2 regions of the Leptolyngbya sp. CCNP1308 genome follow, and region 2 is predicted to be linked to the other one. Evidence: predicted binding sites of a transcription regulator. Region 2 holds the regulator's gene; the other holds the start of a gene.
What was found. Region 2 encodes NtcA, which controls nitrogen genes in cyanobacteria. Its sites were predicted from a motif close to TTTGTANNNNNNNNTACAAA; they were not measured.
Positions count from the first base shown of each region.

Region 1: the regulator NtcA is predicted to act here: its motif matches at 2,635-2,654, upstream of VB780_RS13655 (uracil-xanthine permease family protein).

Region 1 covers NZ_JAYGIH010000046.1:18,617-25,086, reverse strand. The annotation lists gene VB780_RS13670 (hypothetical protein) at 1-226, opposite strand, end outside; gene VB780_RS13665 (YoaK family protein) at 413-1,204, opposite strand; gene VB780_RS13660 (hypothetical protein) at 1,399-2,142, opposite strand; gene VB780_RS13655 (uracil-xanthine permease family protein) at 2,732-4,168, shown strand; gene VB780_RS13650 (iron uptake porin) at 4,505-6,470, shown strand, end outside.
Region 2 covers NZ_JAYGIH010000078.1:94,322-100,791, reverse strand. The annotation lists gene VB780_RS23610 (HAMP domain-containing sensor histidine kinase) at 1-237, opposite strand, end outside; gene VB780_RS23605 (DUF3155 domain-containing protein) at 481-807, shown strand; gene VB780_RS23600 (cofactor assembly of complex C subunit B) at 906-1,436, opposite strand; gene VB780_RS23595 (PadR family transcriptional regulator) at 1,509-1,898, opposite strand; gene VB780_RS23590 (DUF3084 domain-containing protein) at 2,114-3,538, opposite strand; gene ntcA (global nitrogen regulator NtcA) at 3,657-4,328, opposite strand; gene thrC (threonine synthase) at 4,805-6,109, shown strand; gene VB780_RS23575 (MoaD/ThiS family protein) at 6,228-6,470, shown strand, end outside.

The DNA of each region.
Region 1 (6,470 bases), on a different contig from region 2:
CTGCGAATAGCGCTCCCTTGGGCACGGTCTTCATCGTGGCCGATAGTTCCGCTTTTTGCTGCGTTGTTAGCGCCATGGATTTAAAGGCTTTGCGCAGGCTCAGACCATCCTGAATCGATTGCTCAAATTTTTCTCGCTGTTCAGGAAAGAGAATACTCTCAATTTCGGGCACGTATTTCGACTTCAATTCTTCTATGAGAGCTTCTTGTCCAGAGGTCAGCTCCATGTCGTTAAAAAACGGTATCGAAAACGGCAGTGGATTAGCGCTGGCGGTTTGAGACCCTAGGGATAGGGTGACTAAGGTGCACAGAACAACGGCTAACAACTCTCGTAACATGCTTGGGTAATCTCCGTACTATCTAACACAATGCTAAGCTAAACGTTATTGAGCAAGTCTGCTCAGGCGGGGCCATTAGCCTTCGTTGCTAACTGTTTTGAAGTGCTCAGAAAAGGCAATAACTGCCATAAACGATATCACAATTACAGGTATCACTAGGCTCCACCAGGTTTCAGAAATTAACACAAAGTAGGTAGCTCCCAAACCGCCGAGGGCAAATCCTGCCAAAATCGGCAGGATTCTCCCCAGTCGTTCTGTCGCTTCAGCGGAGGCTAAAGCCGCTTTCTCGTCACCGGCTGGGGCAAGTTTTGACACTGCAATCTGTACTAGGTCGATGGTGAGTTGGGTTGTGTTGCCCGTCATTACGGTGGTTGGAATATAACTCTTAAATACCCCCTTAGCCTCTTTCATCAAGGCATTTTGAATGGCCATGGCAATGACGCCCGAAATGCCGATGGGCAAAATGTATTCTTCCTGAATGTCAAACATCAGCGCTGGGGAGAAAGTAACGCCTACGATTAAGAAAATGGTGAGGGCGATCGCCTCTGCCGTCAGCAACACTGCAAATACTGGCCACTGCTTTTTGCGAGCATAGCGGGCTAGCAATGAGGTGGCCGCCACTGCCACCATAAATGCCGGAAACATCAGCAGGTGAGTAATGGTTGACTCTTCATCTGACTGCACGAACTCATAGCCGGCTAGGGCTATGTTGCCCGTCACGTGGGCGGTGAAAATGCCGAACAAAATAATAAACGCAGAGGTATCCACAAACCCCGCCACCCAGCTCAGCATAAACCCCGCCGGGCCATCGCTGAGCAGGTAACTGCCCAAGCTAAATGCAGACTTAGTAGGAGAACTCGCGACCATGGTTAAGTATCTAAACGTACAGAAATAAGGGATTGAAACCAGCCTAGTAAATTGATCAAAGTCTGCTTGGATTTTTCAGCCCTATGGTCCTCGCTGGCATGAACAGTCGATTCGCCCATAGGGATACACCGCTAACGGCCTCTTGCCCATCATTGAGCGGGGGCTGCCCGCCGTCCGTAGCAGAATTAACGGTATTACCCCTTGCCATACTTTTCAGCTTTTGGGGTAATCACCTTAACCGTCTGGTAAAGATGGCTATCTGTCGTGAAAGCAACCGCTTCGTCTTCGGTAGCCGCTAGGGCAAGCTTGGGTACCTGGTCGAGATCGCTAAACTCTGCCGCACTGCCCCAGTTGGCCAGCAGGGCAATGTGGGAGGTATCAATCCCCCGCAGGAGTACGGCTGTGCGGGGTGAGGGATACAACTCGGACAACCCGGCCAGGGTAGCTTTGGCGGCCTCAATTAGCTCGATCTGTTGCTCAGGGGTATCGGCGGCCATATCGCTTAGCTGTACCAGCGCCATACTGCCAGGGATAGCAGACACCATACCCGGCGGCGATACAACCTGATCAATGGCGAAGGTGGCGGTCAAAAAGGGCTCACCCAGGCTTACCTCGTCGTCCTTAGACTTTCCTTTGTCTTTACCACCCTTAGCACCAGCGTATTTTTCGTAATATTTGCTGTAGTCTTCTGCGCCACCACCGCTAGCCAGGGATGCCTGAAAAGTTTCGTAGCTGGGCTGGTCTTGCCACTGGGTGAGTTCCATAACCCGCGCCCCATCGCCGCTTGAGAAAAGGGCTAACCCATAGAATCCAGGGATGGCTTTGTAGAACGACTTGCTGATTTTGTAGAAGGACTTCACCGCATCGGCCTGGGTTGTGGGGCTGGTTTCGTAAAGGGAAATTACCGCGATCGCCCCGGCGTCGGCATCAAAAACCATGGGCTCAGTCACCTTATCGGCCCAGGCTGGAGAGCTCAACAGCGGCAAACACAGCCAGCAGAGTAGGCACGCCCCCAGAAATTTCCCCAAACCCTTGACCATAGATTTTTAGCGCCTCAAGACGGTAGTTGTGGATTAGTCCAGCGTTTGATAACCGCCTTACGGCCCCATCCTAGCGGCAGGGACAGCGGCATTTTGTGGCTTCGAATACTCTTTCATTTCTCATCTGAAGGCATATAGATCTCATCACAACCCACCTAGGATAGATTTCCTGGAGCTTTCAGGGGTATTCCCCAGCACTGGCCCATCCTGTGCTCTCGACTACAGAATCCACCCATCCTTTGACCTATAACGGTTTGGAGAAAATGTATACAGTGCACCGTATGCATTTGGTCTTGCACCTAGGTACGGTTTTGGTCAAGTACGGCGGTTTTCAGGGGAAGGCGTAGAGTTTCTTTAAGTTCTGCTACGCGCGGCGGCGATGGGTTTTTATTTGTATCCAATCAAACAACCAAACTCGCTGCTGGTTGTAATCCTTTGTTAGGTCGTGAAAACCGAACGTTTTACAAAAACCATTTTTGGAGGGTACATGGCACAGGCAGACTACGACAGTACTGTTGATCAAGAGGTGGCAGTTGCTACTGATGGCTTGAAGTCACAGTTACTCTATGGCTTGTACGACAAGCCGCCGGTTGGGGAGGCAATATTCGTTGCTATACAGCACGTTTTGGCTGCATTTGTCGGCATTATTACCCCCGGCCTGTTGATCTGCGCAGCCCTTGGTACTACCCCTGAGACTACTGGCATCATTGTTAGTATGTCGCTGTTTGCCAGCGGCATCTGTACGTTTATTCAGTGCCGAAAGTTTGGTCCTGTGGGTTCTGGTCTGCTGAGCTTGCAGGGCACTAGCTTTGCGTTTCTAGGTCCAGTAATTGGGGTTGGTACCGCCGCGATCGCCTCTGGCAGCACCCCTGAACAGGCTCTGGCGCTGATTTTTGGCGTCTGCTTTTTTGGCTCTGCGATCGAGATTATGCTCAGCCGGTTCTTGCATTTGCTGCAAGAAATTATTACTCCTGTGGTAACCGGTTCGGTAGTGATGATTATTGGTCTAAGTTTGATCAAGACCGGTATGTTCAGTTTTGCTGGAGGTGCTCCTGCGCTTCAAAGTGAGACATTTGGCAGTACTCAGAATTTGGCCCTGGGCGGCTTGGTGCTGGCGATCGTGGTATTTCTCACTCTCTCCACCAATCGTTTTCTGCGGATGGGGGCGATCGCCATCGGTCTGATAGTGGGCTATATCGTCTCTATTGTACTGGGCTTAGTTGACTTCAGTTCTCTGAGCAGTCTGCCTCTGATTCGCTTGCCTTTACCCCTGCGCTTCGGCTTAGATTTCAACTTTGCTGCGTTTGCTCCGTTCGTTATTCTCTACGTCATCACGGCAATTGAAACCGTTGGTGACCTGACCGCAACCTCCGCTGTTTCTGGCGAGCCGGTTTCGGGGCCTCTCTACTTCAAGCGCATCAAAGGCGGGGTACTTGGCGATGGCGTTAACTCGGCGATCGCTGCCATCCTAAATACCTTCCCCAACACTACATTTAGTCAAAACAATGGCGTGATTCAAATGACTGGGGTGGGTAGCCGCTACGTGGGCTTCTACGTCGCTGGTATTTTTGCCATCCTGGGTCTAGTGCCAATTGTGGGCGGCATCTTCCAGGTTATTCCTCAGTCTGTGCTCGGTGGGGCTACCCTGGTAATGTTTGGTTCCATTGCCGTGGCGGGACTCAACATTGTGGCGTCGTCGGGCCTAGACCGGCGCTCAACAGTTATTGTTGCCGTGACCTTGGCTCTGGGGTTAGGCGTAGTCTATGCCCCTGAGATTTTCGCTGATAAGCCACCGCTGATCAAGAACGTCTTTTCTTCAGGAATTTCTACTGGCGGTCTGACAGCGATTCTGCTGAATACGTTTCTGCCGGGTCGCCCCAAAGTCAAAGTCGAAGCTTCTTCGCCTGAAATGACCCAAGCCTAGAAACTAACAGGATTTCCCTTTTAGAATCAGAAGGCTTATCAAAATCAATACCGCAGATCTTCCTTCTTAGATAGTGTGAAGACCTGCGGTATTTTGGCTTTTGGGGAAATGAGATTGGATTAGAGATAGAAGACTTGATTGCAGCGCTAGTCTTTGTATTGAATTTGCCCTTTTAATAGAAAGGCTGAAGCAGAAAAAGGCGATTTATCCCGAGAAAATGGAAAATTAGGAGCTGATTAGAGCAATCATTTTACTAAAGTGTTGTCTAGGCTATAACGTCGCCTTAAATACACTGATAAATTCTCATTGTGAGTTTTTTGGTGTGAGGAGTCCGATATGTTGAAGAAGTCTGGCTGGGGTGTTTTCAAGCATCCTTTGATTCTGCTAAATCGACAATTTTGCTTTGTGGTAGCGGCGTCACTCTTGTCTGCGGCTACTCCGGCACTTGCCGTAGAAACGCCACGCTCTCAAGCCCTAGGCGAGCCCCAGAGCGAATCGATTCCTGCGGCAAGTGGGGTTTTGGCTGAAGTTGAGGCAGAACCGCTGACTACAACGGCGTTAGTAGAGTCATCGCCAGTGGCTGAGTTTGCCCCAACCTCTCCAATAATGGAGGCGGTTGCCCCCTTGCCCAACACTCCAATTGCTGAACCTGCCCTGGTTAGTCAGGTGATTGCAGAGGCTTCAGCGGAGCCCTCTGCTGAAGCGGTTTTCACAATGCGGTTTAGCGACTTGGAAGCAGCCCTAGACACTGACGCTGTCGTTCAACCCGAGACAGGCGATGACCTGGCCCAGGTAACCCGAGTTACCGATTTTTCTGATGTGTCGCCCTCCGACTGGGCCTTTCAGGCGCTCAGCAATTTAGTTGAAACCTACGGCTGCATCCAGGGCTACCCCGACAGCACCTTTCGGGGGCAGCGCAGCATTACCCGCTATGAGTTTGCTGCGGGCCTCAACGCCTGTCTAGATGTGGTTGTTAGCACCCTGGGCACCGGCATTTCTGAAGAAGATCTGGCCACCATTCGCCGTCTGCAAGAGGAGTTTGCCGCTGAACTGGCCACCCTAGGCGGTCGAGTTGACCAGCTTGAGGCCGAAACCGCTCAGCTGCGGGCCCAGCAGTTTTCCACGGTGACCAAACTGCGGGGTCAGGCTTTCTTCAATATGGGCGGCGGCTTTTCGAATGGTACGGTGCTGGCCGAGACGGGCACTCGGGTTGGTGGGGTACCGGCCACCCGCAGCATTCCTGGCAACCCCGCCGTCAACGTGGGCAGCTACCTGTGGATGAATTTTGACACCTCCTTTAGCGGAGCCGATCGCCTCAAGCTCCAGTTGGTCACCGGCAGCGGCACTGGCCCCGGCAACTTCTGGACCTCGGCGGGTTTGTTCAACACCTTTGGCACCCCGATTCAGTTTCAAACCGGGGTACCGGCGGGCAACGCCTACAGCGTCTACCTGCGGGAGCTGAGCTACGCCTTTCCGATCGGCAGCAGCGTCACCGTTGACATTGGCCCCCGCATCAACTGGTACAGCTACTTTGACAACAACCGCTACACCTTTTTCTTGACCGGGGCCAACAGCTTTAACTCCAGCGGGGGCACCCAGGTCAATGCCGTAGACCGAGGGGCCGGGGCGATCGCCGTCTGGAACGTGACCGACTGGCTCGATGTGCGGGTCGGCTACCTGGCCGAAGACACCGAGTTTATCGGTGGCCCCAAGGCCCCCACTGACCCTAGTGTTGGTCTGTTTGGCGGCACTAGCACCCTCACTGGCCAGATTGGGTTGAGGCCCTTCAACAACTTTAACCTGCGGCTGCTGTACACCCGCTCAAACCTCATGCCCGACGCCCTGGGTCGGATTGGCGGCACCTTTGGCGAACCCATTTACGGTTTGGCCGACGACGGCGCAGGCGGACGGCTCAACAATGCCCCCGCCGACACGTTTCTGGTCAATTTTGACTGGACGCCGCTGACCTGGCTCGGGCTGTTTGGCCGCTACAGCTACGGCAGCGTTGGGCTGACATCGGCCACCACCCAGGCTGGCATCGGCAGCATTGATGCCCAGTCCTTACAGTTTGGCATGGCTTTCCCCAACCTGTTTAAGGAAGGGGCTCAGGCGACCATTTCCTACCTGGTGCCCTTTAGCGTGATCAACGGCCGCCAGTTTTTGGTGTCGGGCGGGGGGGACGGGGGCCGACAGCAGGAGGTTGAATTGGTCTACCGCTACCCGGTGAACCGAAACATCGCCCTCATGCCCTCGGTCTACTGGATTATGAACCCCAACAACTTCAGCACCAACCCTGATATTT
Region 2 (6,470 bases):
CGTACTGGAGCTGACTTCACCGGCAGCCTCAGAGATCGCCAACAGCCCTTCACCCAGGTCACTCCAAAGATCGGCGGTCTCTGGGTAAGCCACTAAAGGTATAAGGGTAGGGTTGATCGACTCAGCCGCAGCTTCGGCTAGGTAGACGACGGTTGAAGCAGCTCCCAACGCCTGAGTCAGCAGGAGCACCTGGGACTGACACAGGGCGATAAATTCAGAGCTGGGAGAGCCAATCATGGCAGCGCAACATAAGAGTGTGACGGAAGAAAAATTAAAGTTTTGTCAATTTTTTAACAATTCTGTTCAGGCCTGAGTTCCTTAAACGCCCTTGTATCCGTTGCGGGCCTTGGCATTTAGAGGTTTTAGGTCAGTTTTTAAGAGAAGTTGAAATTCTTATTTTGAGCCTATATACTTGGCCTGGTTAACAAATTTTGTAACCGAAACTACATCCAAATATCCAATGAGAGGGAGGTAGGCAACTTGGCAAGGAGACGCAAGCGTAAGAGTCGTCGTCGCTTAGAAGGCCGTCGCATTTTAGAAGCTGTTCCTCAGTATAGTATTGAGAGCGGCAACGAAAAACCCGTAACCGCAGCTCGGAATTTTATCCATTCCGAGGGCATTGCCCCCCCAGCCCTGCTGCTGGTTAAGCGGAACGAGCACACCACTGACCGGTACTTCTGGGCCGAGAAGGGTTTGTTTGGTGCCCAGTACGTGGAAGAGAATCATTTTCTCTTTCCCAGTCTGCGGGTGCTGCTCGGCGAAGAAGATGAAGAAAACGCCTCAGTTCTAGAGACCTTGACTCACTAAGGTAACCATTCTGGCTGTGAGCATCTGCCTTACCGATGCCTCCGTCAGAGTTACTGTTTACCTAAAAAAGCTAGCCAAAGGGCTAGCTTTTTTTTGGCCTAGCGATCGAAACCTTGATTGAGGGCAATGAGTTCATCCCGGTGGGCTGTAATAGCCACCTTGGCAAGCACACCGTCTGGTGGGCTGTCGATTGCCGCATCGGGCCGCACTTCTAGCCGAATCTCCTCATCGCGATCGGCGCCATGCCAGTAGAACCAGCCCGCCCCTGGACTGAGCGCTAACAGTCCCAAAAAGATAGCGCTATGGGCTGGCCACAGATTGGCCAGTACTAGGGCAAAGCAGAGAGCTCCCACAGCGGCAAGCAGGGTTAAAAATCCCGCTAAAAATAGGCTGGGGCGAACTCTCCCGCGCAGGGTAATGCGCTGAGGCTCGGCTTCGGCGGCGATAACGGCATAGGCCCGCGCTTCGAAATAGGCCGTTAGGTCTTGCAGCAGAGCAAGGGGATCGGCGGGGCGCGTTAGCATCAGGGTTTCAATACGGTCTTTGGTGGAAGCCCGAATGAAAAAAACTAACCCCACTATCATCAGTAGGGTCAGCAACAACGTCGAATAGAGTACGGTGTCAGTCACGCCAGGCCATGCAAAGCTACCTCTCTAGGGTACGAAATGATGGATCATTCAGGTAGGCCTTGCGGGATTGATTCATCGGTGGGGGGCAGAGTAGGCTGGACTTTGGGTGCAAGCAGGCCGGGCGGGATCGCCCATATAGGTTTTCCAAAATTCGGCCAGTTCTTCGGCCTGAAGCCGCCAGTCGGGGTTAAGACGATACATGCGGCGGGGACGACCCCGACCTTCTACTTTCTTCCAGTAGCCGTCAATGGCATTTTCGTCCTCTAGAAACTTAAGTGCCCCGTAAAGCACTGTGTCTGACAGGCGATAGTGAGAATACTGGTGGGTTAACCGCTGGATTAACTCGGTGCCGTAGGAGTCTTGCTGGAGCAATACTGATAACACGTAGCAAACGGCAAGCTCTTTGTTGAGGTAAATTGGCGGTGGATCCTCGAAGAACTGATAAATATCCTCAAATTTCATGGGATCGCTCCAGGTATATTTAAAATTTGCTTGCCCTAGGACAAGCCAGAGTTAAAAAGCAACCTATTAGCAGCCGACAGATTTGTAGGTTAATTCTAAGCACAGGTGATCCCCACAATATCGAAGTCGGGGCAGATGGTAACTATCTGCAAATCTTTTTAGACATTATTAAATATTCGCCACCAAAGATAATTTGGCTTGGATCCCCTTCGGTTTTAGAGCCCTCTAGGGGCGCGGCGGTTTAGGAGCTGATCGCTGCTATCGCCTAGGGGATTGTTCAATTCACCGGTTTGAAATAGAATCCGCCCGTCACGCACCGCCGCCAGATGAATCTGAACTGGCCCTGCTGTGAAGATATCGGTAGCCGCGATCGCCTGAAGATCGACCGCCTGTCCTGATTGCTGCACCGTTTCTAAAAAGTTGAGCACCGTTTCAGGCCGGTTGTCGGCCACTTGCAGCGTGTCGCTAACGACACCATCCTGCCGGGCGCGAAATTGAGCTGCCGCTAGCAGCAGATTGAGACGCTCGACTAGCTGGCGATCGCCCAGGGGAGGGGGGTCGAGGGTAACGGTCGCCAAGCGCTCGCCGAGGGCATAGACCTGCTGATTGGGGGTGGCATCGATGAAGACCTGGACGCAGGGCTCGCCCTGCTGCACGACACAGGGCTCACCCGTGATGTAGTTGGCCGCCGAGAGCAGCCGCACCACATAGTCTTCGCCCGTGGACAGGCGGTCAATCAGCGCCTCGACTTCGCGGTTGCCGATTAGCAAAATTTGCTGGTCGATCAAAGCCCCTGGGGCAATGGCCCGAGACACTAGACGGTTGGCTTCGAGGAGAAAACTCGTGACAAACTCCTCGGCCTGCTCCCGATTTTCGGCGCGTCCCTGCCCGACTAAAATTTCCTGGTTGCGGTTGAGCGCAATATTGCCTCGAAACAACCCCTGGTATTGCGTCTGCAGAACGGCTACCTGCTGCTCTAAAAAGTCTTGCTCGGCCTCTAGGCTAGTGAGGCTGCGCTCACGCTGGGCGATGGCGCGATCGCGATCGGCAATCTGCTCGTCTAGCTCGGCGATGGCGCGATCGCGCGCAGCAATCTGGCTGCCAATGGTGGCCTGCTGCCGCAGCAGGTTATCGCGCTGCACCCGCAGAGCATCCGTCGACTGGCGAAGGGCGGCGGCCTGTTGAGAGACTGCATCCAGCTGGCTAAGGGTTTGGCGCAGTTGCCCCTCAGTAGCCTCCTGCTGGGCCACCGCCTGATTGAGCGATTGATTGATTTCCTGGAGTCGAGCCAGCGCCCGCTGCCGTTCGTCGGTAGCTGACTCCAAATCGGCTTCTACACTCTCCTGGGTAGCCTGAGCCTGAGCGAGATCGGCCTCAGCACTTGCCAGATCATCCTGAATTTTACCCAGCTCAAATACCCCGGTGCGCAGCTGACTACTGACCCCAAACAGCAGAGCCAGCGTAGACGCCGAAATAACGCTGCCCGTGGCGATACTCACTAGGGTGGCCGTTTGTCGAGGGCGCAGGTTGAACAAGCTGAGACGCGCTTTGCCCACCTTGGTGCCCACGCGATCGCCCAGAGTAGCAATAAAGCCCCCCAGAATCAAAACCGCCAAAATCAATACGTAACCAGAAACCATGCACCAGCCACAGGGGAGTTTGCACCTACTCTACTGCATGGGTTAAGCCCCTGGACGCCCCAATATTGCCGATAGCTAGGTTGGCTATCAAACCCAGCAGGCCTAGGCCAAACCCGCGCTAAGTAAACTGCTGACTCAGATTAACCGGATCGTGCACAGTAATCTTCTTTTTATAAATAGAGATCATGCCCTCCTGGCGCAGATCTCCCAAGAGGCGAGTCACGGTCACGCGGGTAGAACCGATGGCCTCGGCAATAGCTTGGTGGGAGAGCTTCAGGTCAATGGTGATGCCGTCCTGGCTGGGCACGCCGAAATCGCGGCAGAGAATGAGCAAAAAACTGACCAGGCGAGAGCCCATGTCTCGGTGGGCCAGAGTTTCAATCATCATCTCAGTCTGCAAAATTCGAGAAGACAGACCCCTCAGCATCAGTAAAGCTAGCTCAGGGTTTTCTTCTAGCGCCTGCTCAACCTGTTCGATAGGCACCGACAACAGTTCTACCGGAGTAAACGCCACAGAGTGATAAAAGCGATCGGAACGATTGCCGGTGATAAGTGATAAAACCCCAAACACACTATTCTCTCGCAGCAGAGCGACCGTAATTTCTTCTCCGGCCTCGTATACCCGCGACAGTTTGACGGCTCCTTTTAGCAGAAAATATACCCGTTCTGCTGGATCTCCAGGAAAAAAAATAGTCTTGCCCCGTTCATAGGACTCGACTACAGGGGGAAATGCTCCTCCAGATAGCTGACGAAAAACATTGGCAAGGGGCTTATCTTGGGTCACTACCATAACGTTCTGCTAAGAGCATCACAGAGAGCATCTGCACTAAATTCGCCGTTCCGATGTCGCTATGACAGCCAAACGTACAGCACAGAACACCTTGGGCATAAAGCATAAAGCAGTCTGACTGGTCTGGCACGTTAGCCAATGCAAACATTCCATGACTTTAGATCAATTAACCTCAACTGCAAGGTAGGTGTTTGTATACCAAGCTACCTTATTCGTCCCAGTGCTGATTTTGCAGTGCCCATAGGAGCTGCCCAGCCGCAGATTGGCGGCGAAACGGCAGCAATTCCCGCAACCGTGCGATCCATCGCTTCTAGGAAATCAGCCCTGACAGGGCAAACCGCTAGCAGATAGAAGCTTCGCCTATACCCGACTTTTTTGGTCGGGTACATTTGACCAAGTATTGTTTCCAGTGTTACGTTCTGGATCAATTGAGCAAAGCTAACGATCGCTCCCCAGTAACCGCAGTAGAGAACGCCATGACACAGTCCCTCGAACAAGCTATCGCCGCAAAGCCCACCTTTTCGGCCTTGAAGTGTCGAGAATGTGGTGAAACCTACGACCTTGGCGCTAAGCATGTGTGCGAAGACGTGTGCTTTGGCCCCCTAGAGGTCGCCTACGACTACGATGAAATTCGCCGACGGGTCACTCGCAGCAGCATCCAGGCAGGCCCGCTCTCAATTTGGCGCTACAAAGACTTTTTACCCGTCAGCACCGACAACCCAATTGATGTAGGAACTGGTATGACGCCCCTTGTGCGCGCCAATCGGCTGGCGCGGCAGCTAGGCCTAAAGGAACTCTATATAAAAAACGACGCCGTCAACATGCCCACCCTGAGCTTTAAAGATCGGGTGGTATCGGTAGCGCTGACCCGGGCGAGAGAACTGGGGTTTACTACTGTTTCCTGTGCCAGCACGGGCAATTTGGCCAACTCTACGGCGGCGATCGCCGCCCATGCGGGTCTTGACTGCTGTGTGTTCATCCCCGCCGATCTAGAAGCCGGCAAGGTGCTGGGTACGCTCATTTACAACCCTACCGTAATGGCCGTACAGGGCAACTATGACCAGGTCAACCGGCTGTGCTCTGAGGTAGCTAATACCCAGGGCTGGGGTTTCGTCAACATCAATCTGCGCCCCTACTACTCTGAGGGTTCCAAAACCCTGGGCTATGAGGTAGCTGAACAACTGGGCTGGCGCTTGCCCGACCACATCGTAGCGCCGTTGGCATCGGGGTCACTGTTTACCAAGATCTACAAAGGCTTCCAAGAATTTGTTAAAGTCGGCCTGGTTGACGATAAGCCTGTACGCTTTAGCGGTGCCCAAGCTGAGGGATGTTCTCCCATTGCTCAGGCCTTTAAAGAAGGCCGCGATTTTGTGACTCCGGTAAAACCCAACACGATCGCCAAGTCCATCGCCATTGGCAACCCCGCCGACGGCATCTATGCCCTCGATATTGCTCGCAAGACCAATGGCAACATCGAATCGGTAACCGACGCCGAAGTGATTGAAGGTATGAAGCTACTGGCCGAAACCGAAGGTATCTTCACCGAGACTGCTGGTGGCACCACCATTGCGGTGCTCAAAAAGCTGGTGGAAGCGGGTAAAATTGACCCCGATGAGTCTACAGTGGTCTACATTACTGGCAACGGCCTAAAGACTCAGGAAGCCGTGCAGGGTTACATCGGCGAGCCCTTTACCATTGAACCTAAGCTCGACAGCTTTGAGCGTGCCCTAGAGCGATCCCGCACCCTCGACCGGCTAGAGTGGCAGCAGGTATTGGTCTAAGGTTTAAGGTATAAGGCTCAAGGTTAATCGGCTTTTTTCCCACATTAAATCTTGAGCCTTCTTCTCTACATTTCTGCTGACAGATCAAACTTACTTTCCCGATTCATTTACTACACCTATGGCTGTCAAAGTACTGATTCCAACTCCGCTGCAAAAGTTTACTAACAACCAGGCTGCCCTCGAATGCAGTGGTAGCAATATCGTAGATCTGCTCAACGATTTGGAGAGCAACTGCCCCGGCATTAAAGCTCGGCTCTGCGACGATTCTGGTGAGCTGCGCCGCTTTGTCAACTTCTACGTCAACAGCGAAGATATTCGCTTTCTCGACGGCAAAGAAACGGCCCTTAACGATGGCGACGAA